DNA from 4 places in the Mediterraneibacter flintii genome. Region 1 is predicted to be linked to each of the others. Evidence: predicted binding sites of a transcription regulator. Region 1 holds the regulator's gene; each other region holds the start of a gene.

Region 1 (5,155 bases):
TGAGTATTTCCATTTTTTTCGGAGGTATTCAATAAAGAGGGAAAGGTTTACGAAAAGGAATCTAACTGCCGGATCAGCTTTCCATCCCTCCAATAATTTCTTGGAATTCTTTTCCCTAAACAGCACACAAACTCATAGGGAAATCTGCCGCTTAAATCACTGAGCTCCTCAACTGTAATTTCTTCTTTTCCGTCCTTTCCAACCAGAACCACTCTGTCCATGAAAGAAACATTCTGAATATTTGTCACATCTACCATAAACTGATCCATACAAATACGCCCAAGAATCTTTGCCCTTTTCCCATGTATCAGGACTTCCCCTTTATTGGAAAGAGCACGTGGATACCCGTCTCCATATCCTACTGGAATTGTGGCGACTTTCATTTTCTTTTGCGCTATAAAGGTGCCGCCGTAACTGATAGAAGTCCCTTTTTCTACTTCCTTTACATAGATGACATGACTTACAAGCTCAAGTGCCGGTTTCAATTTTACTGTTTCTTTTTTTACTTCTTTTGAAGGGTACAGACCATACATGGCAATGCCTGCTCTTGCTAAATCATGCCGCATAGCAGGCAAATCAATGATTCCTGCACTATTATCACAGTCATAATACTGTATGTCAATATTCTTTTCTTCCATTTTGCGCTTCATCCACTGAAATTTCTCGTGCTGTTCCAACGTATACGTTTTATCTGTCTCATCTGCTTTCGCAAAATGAGTAAACATTCCTTCCAGACAGACATTCTCATAAGAGCTGATACATGCAATCTGTTCTACGCTTTCTTTGCAGACTGGAAAACCAATCCGTCCCATACCGGTATCTATTTTTACATGAAAATAGGCTGTTTTTCCCATTTTCACTGCCATCCTTGCCATTGCCGCCGCACTTTCTTCTGTGTATACTGTAGCCCGAATTTCGTTGCGAATCATTTCCTCATATTGCTCTGGGAAAACGCAGCCTAAAACCAATACTGGTTTCCTTATCCCTTCCTTTTTCAAAAGAACTGCTTCCTCTAATGATGCAGTCGCATATCCCCATACATACTCCGTTTCCTCTAACATTTCCGCAATCGGAACTGCTCCATGTCCATATCCGTCTGTCTTTAAAACTGCCACAAGTCTGGCTTCCTGACCGATTCTGTTTTTCATCTGCTCCATATTGTAGGCAACTGCATCCAAATTTATATCTGCACATACTCTGCTGTATGATTTCATAATTATTTTCTCTCCTTCGCATTTTTCAGGCATCTCTGTATACCGCATATCAAATCTTCTGCCAGCACACTGTATTCCCCTTTTTCTTTTGCTGCTTCCTCTCCTCCGCAGGCGTGAAGATATACCCCCAGAATACATCCCTCATAAGGGGACAGCCCCTGGGCAGTCAGTCCAGTGATCGTCCCTGCAAGCACATCACCGGAACCGGCTTTTGCCATCGCACTGCTTCCCGCTGTGTTTACAAACAACTGTTTCCCTTCGGCAGACACGACCGTTCTGCTGTCTTTGAGCGCACATACTACGGGATATTTCTGTGTAAAAGCAACAAGTCCTTCCAGACGATTTTCTTTCCACTCTTCTATACTACGTCCTGTAAGACGCGACATCTCTTTCATATGTGGTGTGAGTATCCAAGCCCCTTTTCCGTCCTTTAAAAGTTCCATATGACGGCTTAACAGATTCAACCCGTCTGCATCAATGATACAGGGAACCTTCACTTGCTTTAATGTCTCTGTCAAAATGGAGGAAGCTGTTTTGCTCTGTCCTATACCGCAGCCGATACACACAATATCTGCCCATTCTAATAGTCTCTCCAACTGTTCTTTATCATACTCTCTATAGACCTCGATAATTGCCTCCGGCACAAGCTGCTGCAGGATCACCTGGTTGTCCTGGACAGTATAAATCTGCACCAGACCAGCGCCCGCAGTATAAGCAGCTTTTGCCGCCAGATACGCTGCTCCTGCCATTCCTTTACTTCCTGCAATCATAAGAACTTTCCCATAGGTTCCTTTATGGGAATCTGCTTTTCGTTTCGGAAGGTTTTTATAGAGATCGTCCCGTTCATACGCAAAACACATAGAAGAAGCTTCCTTAAAAATTTCTGTACAGATTCCAATTTCTGCCGGAATTACTTTTCCCGCATAATTTTTTCCCGGATATAAGACACACCCAAGCTTCTCACATGCAAATGTAACCGTCAATTCTGCCTGAAATGCCGTTCCCATCACGCGGCCATTACCTGCATGAATACCCGAGGGAATATCAACAGCAACCTTTTCTGCCTGTATCTGATTCATCTGTTCTATTATTTCTGCATAATGCCCTTGTATCTCTCTGCTTAGCCCCACGCCAAAAAGCGCATCTATTACAACAGTATATTCATCTGGTAAAATTTCTGTGCATGGCACAATTCCCAGCTTTTCAATAATTTCTTTTTGCAAGCGGCATTGTGCACTTAACGACTGCTCTTTTCCTGCAAATACAACGGCAGGAGTATAACCTTTTTCCATTAAAAGCCGTGCTATCGCAAAGCCGTCTCCACCGTTATTCCCACTTCCGCACACGAGCAATGCGTTGTGTAGATTTATTTGTTCCCTTTCCATAATCTCTACCGTCTTTAATGCCGCGCGCTCCATCAGTACCATCGATGGAATCCCAATATTTTCTATGGTATGTGTATCTGCCTTCTGCATCCACACCCCATCTGGAAGATACCGCATAAATTTTTCCTCTCTTTCTTGAAAATATTTCAGCTTCAAGCTTCCCTGCTCATAAAAATGAAAGAACGTGTAAAAAGGAAATCCTGATTACACGTCTCTGCCGGTACCGGCGCTGTTATTTCTGATGCTCTTCATTATAACGGCTGATATTATAAGAAAGCTTCATCAGACTGTCTGAAAGATGTACGTTTTCCACAATTACATCTTCCGGAAGATTTAAATCTGTATGCGCAAAATTCCAGATTGCCCGAATGCCATTCTCAATTACCAGTTCTGCCACTTCAATCGCTTTAGACTTAGGCAACGTTAAAATTGCAATTTCGATCTCATTTTTCTGAAGAAATTCTTCCAGATCATCCATCATTCGAACCGGAATTCCACGAATAGAAACCCCTTCCAAGCGAGGATTCACATCAAAAAGACCTTTCAAAGTAAATCCACTTTTTTCAAAAGAAGCATAATTCGCAAGCGCCTGTCCTAAGTTTCCTGCTCCTATAATAATAATCGGGTGCTCTCTGTTGAGCCCTAGTATCTTTCCTATCTCTGTATAAAGATATTTTACGTTATAGCCGTATCCCTGTTGTCCAAACCCTCCAAAGTTATTTAAATCTTGTCTTATCTGCGACGCCGTCACACGCATCTTCTTACTCAAATCACTTGAAGAGATTCTTTCTACTCCCGCTTCCAGCAATTCTCCTAAATATCTGTAATATCTTGGCAGTCTTCCAATCACTGCACGGGATATTCCTCTTTCTTCCACAGTCATCGCCCTCCAAACTTTATCTACGCCCTATTATATAAAAATGTCAATATGATGTCAAATTATAGTTGTATTTTCTTTGTTTTTCGATATAATTGATTACGTATGCAAAGTCATAATATGAAGGATAATTCTTTGTATTCCAGTATTCACAGACTTATAAAATCGTTCAGGAGGATTTCCATGATACTCGCATGTCATAATATCAATAAATCATTCGGAGAACATCTGATTGTACAGGATGGCTCTTTTCATATAGAGGACAGGGAAAAGGCAGCCCTTGTCGGCATCAACGGCGCCGGCAAATCCACTATTTTCAAGATGATCATGGGGGAAGAACCGTCCGATGGCGGAGAAGTAATTCTTGCAAAGGGAAAAACAATCGGGTATCTTGCACAGCATCAGAATCTCTCCTTAGGAAATACTGTTTATGAAGAATTAAAGACAGCGAAATCCCAGCTTATAGAGATGGAACAGCAAATTCGTTCCATTGAGCTGGAATTAAAAAATCTAGGCAAAGAGGCATTAAAAGAACGTTTGGAAACCTATAACCGCCTGATGTCCACATTTGAAGCTATGAATGGATATGCCTATGAAAGTGAAATTACCGGAGTTCTTAAAGGCCTTGGATTTCAGGAATCTGATTTTTCCAAACGGACAGACACTCTCTCCGGAGGACAGAAAACCCGTGTTTCTCTCGGAAAACTCTTACTTACACAGCCGGATATTTTACTGCTAGATGAGCCTACCAACCACCTGGATTTACACTCTATTTCCTGGCTTGAAACGTATCTTTTAAATTATACAGGCGCTGTATTTATTGTCTCCCATGACCGCTTCTTCTTAAACCGAGTTGTGACAAAGGTTATTGAGATCGAACAGGGGCATATACGCATGTATTCGGGAAACTATAAAGCTTACGCAGAGAAAAAGCAGCAAATCCGCGACGCGCAGCTAAAAGAATATTTAAACCAGCAAAGAGAAATAAAGCACCAACAGGCCGTTATAGAAAAGCTCCGTTCCTTTAATCGGGAAAAATCTATTAAACGTGCTGAAAGCCGTGAAAAAATGCTGGAAAAAATATCTCCTGTCGAAAAACCTTCCGAAACTGTGTCAGAAATGCATCTTACATTAGAGCCTTCTTTCATCAGCGGCAATGATGTACTGACTGTAGAACAGCTTTCCAAAGGATTTGATTCAAAGATGCTCTTTAAAGATGTCAGCTTTGAAATCAAACGCGGTGAACATGTTGCTGTCATCGGTGACAATGGCACAGGAAAGACAACCCTTTTAAAAATACTAAACCAGGTAATCTCGGCTGATGCTGGTTCTTTCACACTTGGTTCTAAAGTAAAAATCGGATATTACGACCAGGAGCACCATGTCCTACATGATGACAAAACAATATTTGATGAAATATCCGATGATTATCCGACATTAAACAATACACAAATAAGAAACACGCTCGCTGCTTTCCAATTTACGGGAGATGAAGTCTTTCAGCTCATCGGAAAGTTATCCGGCGGAGAAAAGGGACGTGTTTCTCTGGCAAAGCTTATGTTGTCAGAGGCAAATTTTCTTATTCTTGATGAGCCGACCAACCATCTAGACATTACTTCCAAGGAAATACTGGAGCATGCTCTCAACGAATATACAGGCACTGTACTCTATGTTTCTCA
Region 2 (5,155 bases), 120 kb from region 1:
CAACAACTACAATGAATGCAGGCATTCTTACCGAATCTGGGATAATCTTGCGCAGCATAGATATCAGCATATTTGACATAACAAGCACTGCCGTCGTGGAAAGCCCCATTCCTACTCCATTTGTTGCTGATGTCGTAACTGCCAGAGTCGGACACATTCCAAGCATAAGGACGAAGGTTGGATTTTCTTTTACAACGCCGTTATAGATTCGTTCCATACACTTATTCATTCACACCGCCTCCTAACTCATTCTGAAAATATACAAGTGCAGAATCCACCGCATTCGTGACGGCATTTGTCGTAATTGTCGCGCCGCTGATAGCGTCGATTTTGTCATCGCCCTCTTCTCCGGTTTTTGTATAAGAGAATTTTTCTACCTGCTTATCCTTAAATTGATTTTTAAAATCTGATTCGTCTGATTTCATTCCAAGACCAGCCGTCTCACCGATAGAAAGCATTTCCACTCCTTTTACAGTACCGTCATTTAAAATTCCTACAGACATTTCAATGTCCCCTGCGTATCCTTCATGGGAAGTGACATTGACAACATAGCCAATCGTCTCACCGTCTGCGCCTTTTCCCTCTGCAACTTCTATAATGTCATCCTGGGTATATCCGTTTTCCTTTAAAAGAGCAGCCGCGGTATCTGCGTCAAATTCCTTGTATGTCTCAAAGGAATCCGCATCGGAAAGCACCGCCTGAAATGCCTCTTGTTTCGCTTTTTCCTGCGCGGCCTGAATCGGTTTTTCAGTAATACCATATACAAGCCCGAGGGACAGTCCGGCAACCACCGTAATTGCGGTTAATATCAATGTATTCTTAACTATTTTATTCATTATTTTTCTCCTCCTTTACCAAATGGTTTGGGAAGCGTAACCTTTTCAATCAGCGGTACTAAAAGGTTACTGATAATGATCGCATAGGAAACCCCTTCTGCTGAACCTCCAAACAACCGGAACAGACCTGTCAGAATTCCCAGACAGACCCCATACAATATTTTACCGCTGCTTGTAATCGGAGACGTCACATAGTCTGTAGCCATAAACCATGCGCCAAGCATAAGGCCGCCGCCGCACAGATGCGCTGTAATATACTGCGCATCCAAACCATGCCCTCCAAAAATAGTGATAAAAATTACAAAGGTTACAATATATGTACCTGGAATCCGAAGATCAATGATCCCCATCAGGAGCAAAAACATAGCTCCTATCATGATCGCAATAACGGAGGTTTCACCAATCGTACCGCGGATATTTCCAATCAGCATGTCCATTGTATTGACAGCCTCACCAGCTTTCAGCTTTGCGAGAGGGGTCGCCCCTGTCACTCCATCATATACAAAATATGTCATTCTCCCAGTAAAGCAAATCAGGAGGAAGCACCTTGCTCCCAATGCCGGATTCATAAAGTTCTGTCCCAGCCCTCCAAAAAGCTGTTTTACAACAATGATAGCAAACACTGCGCCTAGTACTCCCATCCACCAAGGAAGGGTAGGCGGAAGATTTAACGCAAGCAAAAGCCCTGTTACAACCGCACTGAAATCTTTTATTGTAATCGGCTTATGCATTAGTTTCTCATAGATATATTCAGACAATACAGCGGCGGCTGTTGTAACAACCACCAAGAGCCATGCGTTCTCATGCCTAAAATTATAAATCCCGAATACAGTTGCCGGAAGTAATGCAATCACAACCATGAGCATAATATTACTGCTTGTCACTTTATCCCGAATGTGCGGTGAGGATGATACATTCATTTTTTCGTTCACTTTTTTCACCTCTCTTATTTTTTCCTCTTATTTGCCAATGCAATTTTTCTCATGGAGCCAATCGCCTGTTTTAACTGTCTTTTTGCCGGACAGACATAACTGCAGGAGCCGCACTCTACACATTCTAACCCATGCAGCTTTGTAAATGACTCCTCGTCCATCCGTTCTGCATAATCCGCCAGACGTGAAGGGATAATGCGGCTCGGGCAAACCTCCACACAGCGTCCGCAGTTAATACATGCTGTGGCAGGCGCCTTCGATACAATATCCTCTTTGAATGCTAAAATAGAAGAAGAGGTTTTCGTCACAGGAGCATCCAGTGAAACCATCGCAAATCCCATCATCGGCCCGCCGGAAATTAATTTCTGCGGTGCTTCTTTAAACCCTCCTGCCGCTTCTATCAGCTCTCTGTGGTTCGTACCGAGCAATACTTTAAAGTTTCCCGGATGTTCCACAGCATCGCCACTTACTGTCACAATTCTCTCTGTCAACGGTTTTCCTTCAATCACCGCCCTGTGTATCGCAATCATTGTTTCGACATTGTCCACAATACAGCCTGCGTCCGCCGGAAGCATAGTGGAATTGATTGCACGTCTTGTCACAGCATAAATTAATTGACGTTCTGCTCCCTGCGGATATTTTGTCATCAATATTTTTACTTCTATCCTCGGTTCATCCGCAGTCGCTTTACTTAACTTTTCAATGCAGTCCTTCTTATTATCTTCAACTGCAAAAACTCCCTTTGCTTTAGGAAACAAAGAAAGGATCACCTTCATACCACTTACCAGTTCTTCTGTATTTTCCAGCATACGGCGGTAATCTGCGGTTATGTAAGGCTCACATTCTGCACAGTTGGCAATGATATACTCGATTTTCTCTGGTTCCTTCGGGGAGAGCTTTACCTTTGTCGGGAATCCGGCGCCGCCCATTCCTACAATCCCCGCATTGCCAATCTTTGTTAAAATTTCATCGTTTGATAACTCGGAAAGAGGCTTTACTGGCTCATATTTTACCTCTTTATATTCTTCGTCATTTTCTATCACGATACACTCTACTTTGCTTCCGGCCGGATTAAAGTGCTGTTCTAATCCCTTGACAATTCCAGATACCGAAGCATACACAGGAGCAGAAACAAACCCGCCTGCCTCCGCTATCACCTGCCCCTTTAACACACGATCTCCCTTTTTTACAACGGGAGTTGCCGGAGCGCCTATATGTTGTGAAAGTGGATAGACCAACTGTCCCTTTGGAAGAATCTGCGTAATTGGCTGGTCTTTTGCAAGGCTTTTCCCATCATTTGGATGAATCCCGCCTTTAAATGTTAAAAGTCCCATTCTTTTTCCCTTCCTTTCCCTTCTTGTCTCACAATACATTTATTTTACTAAATTCTACATACAAAATCTAGTATTTGAAAAATAATAATTGCACATTTATCCATACATCTTGTCGATTTTTTAACATGTAAAAGCCCCATTTTATCTCTCCTTCATTCCAAATTACCCATATAAAAATATGTCCTGCCATAAGAGAGATTCTCCTGGCAGGACATATTTTTACATCCCTTATTCTATTATCCTTCTATCTTGCCGATAAGTTATGGACTATCGCGCAACGGCCGCAATTTCTTCGTTTAAAAAATCATAAAATTTAGAAATGTGTAAGCCGTCCACTAATGCATGATGGCATAGCACAGACACTGGAAGAAATATTTTTTCATTCTGTATAAAATATTTTCCCCATGTAATTCGCGGATTGCTGTCTGCCGGAATGGGCGTAGGGTTAATAAGCGCAGTATAAGAAACCCACGGGATTGTAGATATAAAAATTTTACCTAATATATCGTCTGCTTCCTCATTGATTGAGTTCTTTTGTTTTGCTTTTTCCTGTTCGTTTACAGCGTAATAAATATAATCCTCAAAGGAGCGATTACTGTCAAGGTCGCAGTAACAGTATGTGCCGTCACTTATTGCTACTGTATGAGAGGTTAAGCAATAATCATATTCTACAATCTGATTATTAAGAATCCTTTGCCTAAATTCCGGCACCCGATTTACAGATCTGGAAACACAATAGCAAATTGACAAAAAGAACGGAAGTTTTTTCGCCTTAATCGTTTTCATCAGATCTGTAATATATACATTTACTGTCAGTCCAACATATGGGTAGGCCAAACTATTAAAGTATTCAAAGTGATTTTTTCTTTTGTAAGTTTCCATATTTAAATATTTATAATCCATTTTTTATCCCCCTTCTTTCTTTCGGATATACAGACCGGACGTCACACCCTGCCGCATGATACCAGCGCAGAGAAAACAAGCCGCCGCCTTTTGAGTTAATCACCTGAACGTGCGCTCATGGCGCGTAAAAAATAAAAGGCGGTCACAATCACCGCCTTTTTATTTTACAATTTATTTATTCTTCTACACTTTCTTCGGTCTCAGCCGGCGCTACCTCTGCTTCTGGTTCTAAAGCCTTCATGCTCAGGCTGATTTTCTTTTCTGCTTCATTGAGATCCACAATTTTTGCTGTAATCTCCTGTCCGATAGTAAGAACATCCGAAGGTTTCTCCACATGTGCCCTGGAAATCTGTGAAACATGAAGTAACGCATCTACTCCCGGCGCTAGTTCTACAAATGCTCCGAAATCCGTCATACGTGCGACTTTACCCTGAATCACAGAGCCCACTGCAAAATCTTCTGAAGCATGCGCCCAGGGATTCGTCTCTGGGAATTTTAAGCTAAGCGCAATTTTTGTATCATGGATATCCTTAACAAGTACCTTCAGCGTATCTCCTACCTGAAATACCTTTTTAGGATTCTCTACTCTGCCCCAGGACATCTCTGAAATATGTAACAGTCCGTCCACACCACCTAAATCAATAAATGCGCCGAAATCTGTTACATTCTTCACAGTACCTTCCACCGTATCTCCAATTTGCAGTTTTTCAAACAGCTCTCTCTGTCTCTCTGCACGCTCTGCAACAAGCAGCTGCCTTCTATCTCCAATCACACGATTTCTGCGCGGATTGAATTCACTGATCACAAACTCAATCTCCTGTCCTTCATACTTGCTCAAATCCTTCTCATAAGAATCTGATACGAGGCTTGCAGGGATAAATACACGCGCTTCTTCTACAGTCGCGCATAAACCTCCGCCAAGAATTTGTGTAACCGTTGCTTTTAATACCTCTTTGTTTTCGTATGCTTCTCTTAATCTTTCATTGCCTTTTTCAGCAGCAAGACGCTTATAAGTAAGCAATACCTGTCCTTCACCGTCATTTACCTTCAAAACTTTAACACTCATCGTATCCCCGACTGAAACAACTGTCGTAAGGTCGATAGACGGGTCATTGGAGTATTCATTCTTTGTAATGATACCATCTGCCTT
Region 3 (5,155 bases), 1.5 Mb from region 1:
GAATAATCCCCAGTCATGCAGTAATGGAGCAGAAAATTTTGAAGTGCCTGCTTTTGGACGGAAATGTAGACTTGAAACGGTTTGATATAAAAGGCAGCTTTGTCGCAGATGTATAGAACAAAAGAAGAAAGGCGGAATACAAATGACAAAGAAAAAATTAGCGTTGGAAGTAATCGAACGTCTGAAGAAAGAATATCCGGATGCCGGATGTACACTGGATTATAATGATGCATGGAAACTTCTTGTGAGCGTACGTCTGGCGGCACAGTGTACGGATGCAAGAGTCAATGTTGTTGTGCAGGATTTATACGCAAAGTACCCGACGGTAGAAGCACTTGCAGCAGCGGAGGCAGAAGACATAGAACGGATTGTACGTCCCTGCGGACTTGGAAAGAGTAAGGCGCGGGACATCAGTGCATGTATGAAAATACTAAAGGAAGAATATGAGGGAAAGGTTCCGCGGGATTTTGATGCCCTTTTAAAATTGCCGGGCGTGGGTAGAAAAAGCGCTAACTTGATTATGGGAGATGTGTTTGGCGAACCGGCGATTGTCACAGATACACATTGCATCCGACTTGTAAACCGGATAGGGCTGGTAGATGGAATCAAGGAGCCTAAAAAAGTAGAGATGGCGCTTTGGAAGATTATACCGCCTAAAGAGGGCAGTGATTTTTGCCATCGGCTTGTCTATCATGGCAGAGAAGTCTGCACAGCGCGGACGAAACCGTATTGCAGTAAATGCTGTCTGGCAGATATTTGTGCCAAAGAAGGAATATAACCGCGGGTATGTCTGTTTTGTTCTATTTAGAGAAATAGGAAAATAGAATAAATAAAACAGATAAGGGACGGATTGAAAAAATGAAATGGAAGGCTTTGCTTTTGAGCCTGTTTCTTACCCTGGGAACTGGAGGACTGGCAGGTTTTTTGACATCGGGCAGTATGCAGAAATACGAGGAAATGTATCATCCGCCGTTGTCTCCACCGGGGTGGGTTTTCCCAGTTGTATGGAGTATTTTATATGTTTTGATGGCAGTGGCCGCATATCTGGTTTACACTGCTGTGCCAAATGAAGAACAAAAGAAAGAAGAAAAAGAACCGGCAGACAAGAGGAGCGTTTTAAAACTGTACTTAGTGCAGTTAGCAGTAAATGCAGTCTGGCCGGTTTTATTTTTTAACTTGAATCTGTATCTGACGGCAGCAGTATGGATTTTGCTGCTGTGGTATCTGGTATTTTTAACAGCAGAAAATTTTTATAAAATCAGGCATATAGCAGGTAAACTACTGGTTCCATATTTTATATGGGTTACATTCGCTGTGTATCTAAATCTTTCTATTGCTGTGTATACGTACTTTTGAATGTAAATATCCGTATGTCTTTAGCATATATATGTTCAAGCTGGCGAGCTTTACCTGACAAGGTATAAGAACTATAAAAAGTGCGCATAGTAAGAGAAAAACGGGGTATTTTTCATACAACGTGGAAAGAAGAGGTATATTGTATGCAGGAAAATACAAAAAAGCTGCTGGAAGAATGTAATTCGGGATGTAAAATGGCGATTGAAAGTATGGATCAGGTCGGACAGTACGTTACAGATGACAAGCTCAAGGGTGTGATTCAGGATTATAATACCAGACACAAGAAATTGGAGTCAGAATCTTCCAGGCTTTTAGCGCAGGAAGGGCAGGAGGAAAAAGAACCAGGTGTATTTGCTTCGACATTTTCCTGGCTGACAACAGAGATGAAGATGATGGCAAAGGATGACAATAAGCAAGCAGCAAAAATTATGATGAATGGATGCAATATGGGAATTCAGTCGATTACAGAGACTATGCACCAGTGTAAGGACGCTTCCAATGAGAGTATGTCTTTGGCAAAGAAGCTGGTGCGTACAGAAGAGGAGTTCATGGGAGAAATGAAAAAATTTTTATAAGTATAGGAGCATTATATCATAGGAAAGTCCTTCGGACTGACCTATGATATAAAAGCCCTTCGGGCAGTATGCGCACGCCGCAATAAGGAAATTTTACCGCTTTGCGGTATTGCGGCGGCGCGCAAAGTGTACAAGCCCCTCAAGATTAAGGGGCTTGTACACTTTGTTATGACCTAACGTATTTCTTTCGGTATAAAGAAAAGACTACTCACCTAAAAAATATCTTCCGTAGGCATCGGCAGCTTTGATTGCCGCAAATACAGTTTCAGGCGTTACAGTAAACGGCATATTATGCAGAGTGTCGGTTGGCGCACAGGCTGCTTCTGCTACCTTTCTAAGCTTTTCATCAGATATTTCTGTGATTCCCAGTTCTTTTAATGTGACAGGAAGTCCTAGTTCAATACACCAGTCAATAATGTCTTCCAATTCTTCAGCGGGGATATTTTCAAGTACAAGCTGTGTGATTGTACCGAATGCAACTTTTTCTCCATGATACATATGATGACATTCTTCCAGTACAGTAAAGCCGTTGTGGATGGCATGCGCTCCGGCGAGGCCGCCGCTTTCAAAACCGATACCGCTTAACAGTGTGTTTGCCTCAATTACTTTTTCAACTGCCGGTGTCAAAGCGCCTGCTTCCAGGGCAAGCTTTGCTTTCACACCTTCTTCCATCAGCGTATCAAAACACAGTTTGGCCAATGCGATAGCGGCGGAGGTAACATTGCCGCCTGCACATGTGGTTGCGCCGCTTGCTTTGCAAGCTCTTGCTTCAAAATAAGTCGCCAGTGCGTCTCCCATACCGGATACCGTTAAGCGGACAGGGGATTTTGCAATGATGTCTGTGTCCATGAGCACCATATTAGGGTTAGCGGGAAGGAAAAGATATTCCTCAAACACGCCCTCGTCGGTATAAATAACAGAAAGAGCGCTGCATGGAGCATCTGTGGACGCGATGGTTGGACAGATAAGAACGGGAACGGATTTATAATATGCTACCGCTTTGGCAGTGTCGAGTATCTTCCCTCCGCCAATGCCGATTACCATATCGCAGCCTTCTTTTTCTACAATGGCTGTCAGACGGTTGATTTCATTTTTGCTGCATTCACCGTTAAAGTAGTCAAATACAATTTGTGCCTGACTATTCTTAAATCCAGCTTCTACTATACTGCCGCATCGCTTATATCCGGAAGCGGTAATCAGAATCAGCGCTTTTTTTCCATACTTTTCGGCATATTCCCCTAACTTTTTTAATTCTCCTGCACCCTGCACATATTTGCTTGGGCTGATTAAAATATTTGCCATAAAAAGACCTCCTTAACTGACAAAATAAGAATTTTGATGATTTTACCTACATTGCTTATATTGTCATTTTTCTAACAATATTCTCATTTTAATCCTCCTTTTTCATACTGTCAAGCAATGTGGAGAAGGGAAAACAAAAAAGGTAACAGACAAAGAAAGGCTTTTTGTATGTCTGCGTATGTGTTTGCGACGGTTTTGCTGTACAGAAAGAAGAAAAATAGTTTATAATAAGAGGAGCATTTTATCAGTACAAGAGAGAAGGGAATAAGATGTATATTGCTGATTTACATATCCACTCTCGATACTCACGCGCTACCAGTAAGGACTGTACGCCGGAGTATTTGGATTTGTGGGCGAGAAAAAAAGGAATTCATATTGTAGGAAGCGGGGATTTTACCCATCCGGCATGGCGGGAGGAACTAAAAGAGAAGCTTAAACCGGCGGAGGATGGACTGTATGTACTAAAAGAAGAATATCGGATTTTGGATGATACAGCAGCAGACACCTTTGCACCGCGGTTTGTAGTCACCGGAGAAATCAGTTCGATTTATAAAAAGAATGGGAGGGTACGCAAGGTACACAGTCTGATTCTGCTTCCCGGCTTGGAGGCGGCGGAAAAGATCTCAGAAAAACTAGAAGAAATCGGGAACATTCATTCAGACGGCAGACCGATTCTGGGCGTAGACTGTAGGGATTTGCTGGAAATTATTCTAGAGCTTTGTCCGGATGCCATGTATGTACCGGCACATATTTGGACTCCGCATTTTTCTTTGTTCGGGGCGTTTTCAGGATTTGACACAGTGGAGGAATGTTTTGAAGATCTTTCCGATCATATTCATGCGATGGAGACAGGGCTGTCTTCGGATCCTCCTATGAATTGGAGAGTCTCTGCATTAGATCGCTATCAGCTTATTTCGAATTCTGACGCACATTCTCCGGCGAAGCTGGGAAGAGAGGCGAATCTTTTAGATATAGAACTGTCCTATGAAGGTTTATATGAAGGGATTCAAAGAGGAAAAGGACTGTACGGGACAATTGAATTCTTTCCGGAGGAAGGAAAATATCATATGGATGGACACAGAAAATGTAATCTGTGCCTTACTCCTTTAGAGACAGAGAAATACAGTGGAATCTGTCCGGTATGCGGCAGGAAGATTACGATAGGAGTTTCCCATAGAGTAGAACAGCTTGCGGATCGCATGGAGGGCTACATAAGGGACAATGCAAAGCCGTTTGAGAGTTTAGTACCGCTTCCGGAAGTAATAGCAGCATCAGTGGGACATTCTGCGTCCAGTACAAAGGTGCAGAGGGAATATCAGAATATGCTGCGGCGCCTCGGGCCAGAATTTGAAATTCTCCGGACAATACCGGCGGAAGATATAAGAAGTGTCTCCGGCAGGCTGATCTCGGAGGGGATTATAAGGCTGCGGAAAGGAGAAGTAGAGAGGATTCCTGGTTTTGACGGAGAGTACGGAACGATCCAGTTATTTGATGCGCGGGAGCTTGAAGAAACGGACGGACAGATGAGCTTCTTTGATATGCTGGAGATGGAAACAGAGAAAGTACAGAAGCCGGATACAAAAGCAGTAAAAAAGGCTGGGGAAGCTTCTGGCTTAAAGTCTGCTGCGGCTTTTGAATCGGAAAGAGTAAAAAGGTCTGGCCTAAACGACGTGCCGGATTTAAATCCAAAGCAAAAGGAGGCAGCAGAGGCGGTAGGGGATGTTGCTGTGATTGCGGGGCCAGGTACAGGAAAGACAAAAACACTGGTTTCCAGGATTGTGTATCTTTTAAGAAAGCGGAAAGTGAAACCATCGGAAATTACGGCTGTGACATTTACCAATCTGGCAGCAGACCAGTTATATGAACGGGTGCAGGCCCAACTGGGGAAGGGAAAGAAAACCTCGAATTTACAGGTTGGAACC
Region 4 (5,155 bases), 160 kb from region 1:
TGTGAGGAAACAGGCAAACAAATAAAAGAGAGAATAATAGAGAGAATCAGGAGGTTGATTAGTATGTATACAGAAAAAGTAATGGATCATTTTCAGAATCCGAGAAATGTAGGAGAAATCGAGAATGCAAGTGGAGTCGGTACGGTAGGAAATGCAAAATGCGGGGATATTATGAGAATTTATCTGGATGTAGATGACAACCAGATTATCAGAGATGTAAAATTTAAGACGTTTGGATGCGGAGCAGCAGTTGCTACAAGCAGCATGGCGACGGAACTGGTAAAAGGAAAAACAATTTATGAAGCGTTGCAGGTGACAAATAAGGCGGTGATGGAAGCGCTCGACGGACTTCCGCCGGTAAAGGTGCACTGCTCTCTCCTGGCAGAGGAGGCAATTCATGCAGCCCTTTGGGATTATGCACAGAAACATGGGATTGAAATAGAAGGTTTGGAAAAGCCAAAGTCAGATATCCATGAGGGCGAGGAAGAAGAGGAAGAAGAATACTAATGAGTAAAGTAGTAGTGGGAATGTCGGGAGGCGTAGATTCTTCTGTCGCCGCTTATCTTTTAAAAGAGCAGGGGTATGATGTGATCGGGGTTACTATGCAAATCTGGCAGGACGAAGAGCAGACAGTCATGGAAGAGAATGCGGGCTGCTGCGGATTAAGTGCGGTGGACGATGCAAGACGTGTGGCAGCGGCGCTGGATATTCCATATTATGTTATGAATTTTAAAGATGTGTTTAAAAAAAATGTAATAGATTACTTTGTGAATTCTTATTTACAGGGAAAAACTCCGAACCCCTGTATTGCCTGCAACCGATATGTAAAATGGGAATCTCTTCTGGAAAGAAGCCTTGCGATCGGGGCAGATTATATAGCGACCGGACACTATGCGCAGATAGAACAACTGAAAAACGGAAGATATGTATTGAAGCGCTCAGAAAATTTAAAAAAGGATCAGACCTATGCACTGTATAATCTGACACAGGAACAGTTAAAAAGGACTTTGATGCCGATAGGACGTTACAGCAAAGAAAAAGTGCGTGAAATTGCCGCCAAGATACATCTTAAGACGGCAGATAAGCCGGACAGCCAGGACATTTGCTTTGTACCTGACGGAGACTACGCTTCTTATATAGAAGAAAATACAGAATTTCCAATACCAGAAGGAAATTTTGTGACTTTAGAAGGAAAAATTTTAGGGAAGCATAAAGGAATTACACACTATACAGTAGGACAGAGAAAAGGGCTTGGACTTTCGCTGGGCTATCCGGTATTTGTGCTGGAAATTCGTCCGGAGACGAACGAAGTGGTGATTGGAACACATGCACAGTCATTGACGAGCACGCTGCGCGCAAATCAGCTGAATTTTATGGCTGTGGAGGATATCGAAGAGCCGGTGCGGGTTTTTGCAAAAATCAGATATAATCATAAAGGCGCATGGTGTACAATAGAAAAGACAAGTGAAGATGAAGTAGTCTGTACCTTTGAGGAACCACAGCGCGCTGTAACACCCGGACAGGCAGTTGTTTTCTATCAGGATGAATATGTTTTAGGGGGAGGAACCATACTATGATACGAAGTGATTTTCATATGCATACGGCATTTTCAGGGGATTGCGATGTACCTGCCCGTAAAATGGTGGAAGGAGCTATGGAAAAGGGACTGAAAACAATCTGCATCACTGACCATAATGACAGGGATTATCCAGAACATAGAGAAATGCAGGGGCAAAAATTTGAGTTTGACTTAGAGGAATATTTTCGCATACTTACAAAGCTTCAAAAGGAATATGCCGGCAGGATAGAAATTCGTATTGGAATCGAGCTGGGCCTTCAGCCGCATTTAGGCCAGTACTATAAAGAACTGGTAAACCGGTATCCGTTTGATTTTGTGATCGGTTCTGTCCATGTAGTAAACGGAAAAGATCCTTATTATAAAGAAATGTTTCAGGATAAGTCGGATGAAGAGGCCTATGCAGAGACATTTGCAGCTACATTAAAAGACCTTGAGTCTGTGGAGGATTTTGATGTGCTTGGACATTTGGATTATGTGGTGCGGTATGGGACACATGGGGCGCAGGAATATTCTTATAGAAGATTTGCGTCTTATATTGATGACATTTTGAGGAAAATAATCGATATGGGAAAAGGGATCGAGATGAACATGGCAGGATTTAAGTATGGGCTCAATTTCGCACATCCACATCCAGACATAATAAAACGGTATAAGGAACTGGGCGGTGAGATTATTACGATCGGAGCCGACGGACACTGTCCGGAACATATTGCATATGATTTTCAGAAGGCGGGAAAGATCTTAAAGGACTGCGGATTCGAATATTATACAGAATTTAAGGAAAGAAAACCGATTTTTAAGCATGTTCCATAAAAATACATTTAGTACTTGAATTTTTGTTCTTGTTTTAGTACAATGAGTCTAGTTGATGAATCTTTAACAATTATTAGGGGATTGTTGAGGATTTACCATAAAGACCGCGAAGCCGGTCAATAATTTATTAAAACCTTAGGAGGAATTAATCATGGCAGTAAAGGTAGCGATTAATGGTTTTGGACGTATTGGACGTCTTGCATTCAGACAGATGTTCGGAGCAGAAGGATATGAGGTTGTTGCGATCAATGACTTGACATCTCCGAAAATGCTGGCTCACTTATTAAAATATGATTCTACACAGGGAAAATATGAATTAGCTGATAAAGTAGAAGCAGGGGAAGACTCTATTATCGTAGATGGAAAAGAAATTAAAATTTATGCAAAGGCAGATGCAAAAGAACTTCCTTGGGGAGAAATCGGTGTAGATGTAGTTTTGGAATGTACAGGCTTCTATACATCTAAAGCGAAAGCACAGGCTCATATTGACGCAGGTGCAAAGAAAGTTGTTATCTCTGCTCCGGCAGGAAATGACCTTCCTACAATTGTATACAATGTAAACCACGAAAAGCTGACAAAGGAAGACAACATTATTTCCGCAGCTTCCTGTACAACAAACTGCTTGGCGCCAATGGCAAAAGCATTGAATGATCTGGCTCCAATCAAATCCGGTATTATGTGCACAATTCACGCTTATACAGGTGATCAGATGACATTGGACGGACCACAGAGAAAAGGAGATTTGAGAAGATCTCGCGCAGCAGCTTGCAATATTGTTCCTAACAGCACAGGTGCAGCAAAGGCTATCGGTCTTGTTATTCCAGAACTGAATGGAAAACTGATTGGTTCTGCACAGCGTGTTCCTACTCCGACAGGATCTACAACTATCCTGACAGCAGTAGTAGAAGGAAACGTAACAGTGGATCAGATTAATGACGCTATGAAAGCAGCAGCAAATGAATCTTTCGGATACAATACAGATGAGATCGTATCCAGCGATATCGTGGGCATGAAATATGGTTCTTTATTTGATGCTACACAGACAATGGTTCTTCCATTGGAAAACGGAACAACAGAAGTACAGGTTGTTTCCTGGTATGACAATGAGAATTCTTACACAAGCCAGATGGTAAGAACAATCAAACATTTCGGAACATTACTGTAATCCGGAAAATAAAAGAAATTGACTCACGAGGGGTCCGGTCTAATTTGGACCGGACTTCTTTTTGTACAGCAAAGCACATTCTTTTTTATAATGAAAAACAGGGAGGCAAGATAAAATGCTTAACAAAAAATCAGTAGATGATATCAATGTAAAAGGAAAAAGAGTACTTGTAAGATGTGATTTCAATGTACCGTTGATGGACGGCAAGATTACCGATGAAAATCGTCTGGTAGCAGCGCTGCCTACAATCAAAAAGCTGGTAGCTGACGGTGGGAAAATTATTCTGTGTTCTCATCTTGGAAAACCAAAGGGAGAGCCGAAACCGGAACTGTCTCTTGCTCCAGTTGCTGTAAGACTCTCTGAACTTCTTGGACAGGAAGTAAAATTTGCGGCTGATCCAGAAGTAGTAGGGCCAAATGCGAAAGCAGCAGTAGAGGCAATGAAAGACGGAGAAATCATTCTTTTGGAAAATACACGTTACAGAGCAGAAGAGACAAAAAATGGGGAGGAATTCTCAAAAGAACTGGCATCTCTCTGTGATGTATTTGTAAACGACGCATTTGGAACGGCGCACAGAGCACACTGCTCGAATGTAGGCGTTACAAAATATGTAGATACAGCAGTGGTAGGATACTTGATGCAGAAGGAAATCGACTTCCTTGGAAATGCGGTTGAAAATCCAGAGAGACCATTTGTAGCAATTTTGGGTGGTTCTAAAGTTTCCAGCAAGATTTCTGTAATAGAAAATTTGTTGGAGAAGGTAGATACTCTGATTATCGGAGGTGGAATGTGCTATACATTCAGCAAAGCACAGGGCGGCAAAGTTGGAAAATCTCTTCTGGAAGAAGACTACTGCCAGTATGCATTGGACATGATTGAAAAGGCAAAGGCGAAGGGAGTAAACCTGCTTCTTCCGGTTGACTCCGTGATTGCAGATGATTTTTCAAATGATGCAAATACAAAGGTTGTCGCACAGGATGAAATTCCGGACGGCTGGATGGGCTTGGATATTGGACCTGAGACAGCAAAATTATATGCAGATACAGTGAAAACAGCAAAGACAGTAGTATGGAACGGACCGATGGGATGCTTTGAAATGCCAAAATTTGCAAACGGTACAGAGGTAGTGGCAAAAGCGTTGGCCGAGACAGATGCTGTTACGATTATCGGCGGCGGAGATTCTGCGGCGGCAGTAAACCAGCTTGGATATGGAGATAAGATGACACACATTTCTACAGGTGGCGGTGCTTCACTGGAATTCCTGGAAGGAAAAGAGTTGCCGGGAGTAGCTGCGGCTAACGACAAGTAAAAGGTTTAGTAAAACGAAGTCTGGTATTTGACCGAATATGTAACATGAAACGACAAAGGAGAATAGAAAAATGGCAAGGAAGAAAATAATCGCGGGAAATTGGAAAATGAATAAAACACCAAGCGAGGCAGTAGCGCTTGTAGAAGAATTAAAACCATTGGTAGCAAACGATGATGTAGATGTTGTATTCTGCGTTCCGGCAATTGATATTGTACCGGTTGTAGAGGCTTGTAAAGGAACAAACATCCAGGTCGGGGCAGAAAATATGTATTTTGAGGAAAGTGGAGCT

Evidence for each region. Region 1 encodes Rex, which represses fermentation and respiration genes when NADH is low (regulators of the CRP and FNR family bind a similar motif). Its sites were predicted from a motif close to ATTGTTAANTANTTAACAAT; they were not measured.
Region 2: a site for Rex is predicted at 3,211-3,230, ahead of rsxC (electron transport complex subunit RsxC). Genes of this name have one in related genera too.
Region 3: a site for Rex is predicted at 3,293-3,312, ahead of ACZ5C4_RS16870 (glycerol dehydrogenase). Genes of this name have one in related genera too.
Region 4: a site for Rex is predicted at 2,444-2,463, ahead of gap (type I glyceraldehyde-3-phosphate dehydrogenase). Genes of this name have one in related genera too.

Annotation. Positions count from the first base shown of each region.
Region 1 is NZ_AP031405.1:2,075,865-2,081,019, forward strand. Features, by position in the region: gene alr (alanine racemase) at 48-1,214, opposite strand; gene ACZ5C4_RS09840 (NAD(P)H-hydrate dehydratase) at 1,217-2,716, opposite strand; gene ACZ5C4_RS09845 (redox-sensing transcriptional repressor Rex) at 2,832-3,476, opposite strand; gene abc-f (ribosomal protection-like ABC-F family protein) at 3,660-5,155, shown strand, end outside.
Region 2 is NZ_AP031405.1:1,954,826-1,959,980, reverse strand. Features, by position in the region: gene rsxE (electron transport complex subunit RsxE) at 1-229, opposite strand, end outside; gene ACZ5C4_RS09190 (RnfABCDGE type electron transport complex subunit G) at 222-836, opposite strand; gene ACZ5C4_RS09185 (RnfABCDGE type electron transport complex subunit D) at 836-1,768, opposite strand; gene rsxC (electron transport complex subunit RsxC) at 1,783-3,102, opposite strand; gene ACZ5C4_RS09175 (CatA-like O-acetyltransferase) at 3,370-4,005, opposite strand; gene rpsA (30S ribosomal protein S1) at 4,181-5,155, opposite strand, start outside.
Region 3 is NZ_AP031405.1:3,541,141-3,546,295, reverse strand. Features, by position in the region: gene ACZ5C4_RS16885 (endonuclease III domain-containing protein) at 143-778, shown strand; gene ACZ5C4_RS16880 (TspO/MBR family protein) at 859-1,356, shown strand; gene ACZ5C4_RS16875 (DUF2383 domain-containing protein) at 1,500-1,931, shown strand; gene ACZ5C4_RS16870 (glycerol dehydrogenase) at 2,136-3,233, opposite strand; gene ACZ5C4_RS16865 (UvrD-helicase domain-containing protein) at 3,503-5,155, shown strand, end outside.
Region 4 is NZ_AP031405.1:2,231,270-2,236,424, reverse strand. Features, by position in the region: gene nifS (cysteine desulfurase NifS) at 1-25, shown strand, start outside; gene nifU (Fe-S cluster assembly scaffold protein NifU) at 64-507, shown strand; gene mnmA (tRNA 2-thiouridine(34) synthase MnmA) at 507-1,577, shown strand; gene ACZ5C4_RS10535 (histidinol-phosphatase HisJ family protein) at 1,574-2,392, shown strand; gene gap (type I glyceraldehyde-3-phosphate dehydrogenase) at 2,544-3,557, shown strand; gene ACZ5C4_RS10525 (phosphoglycerate kinase) at 3,673-4,866, shown strand; gene tpiA (triose-phosphate isomerase) at 4,937-5,155, shown strand, end outside.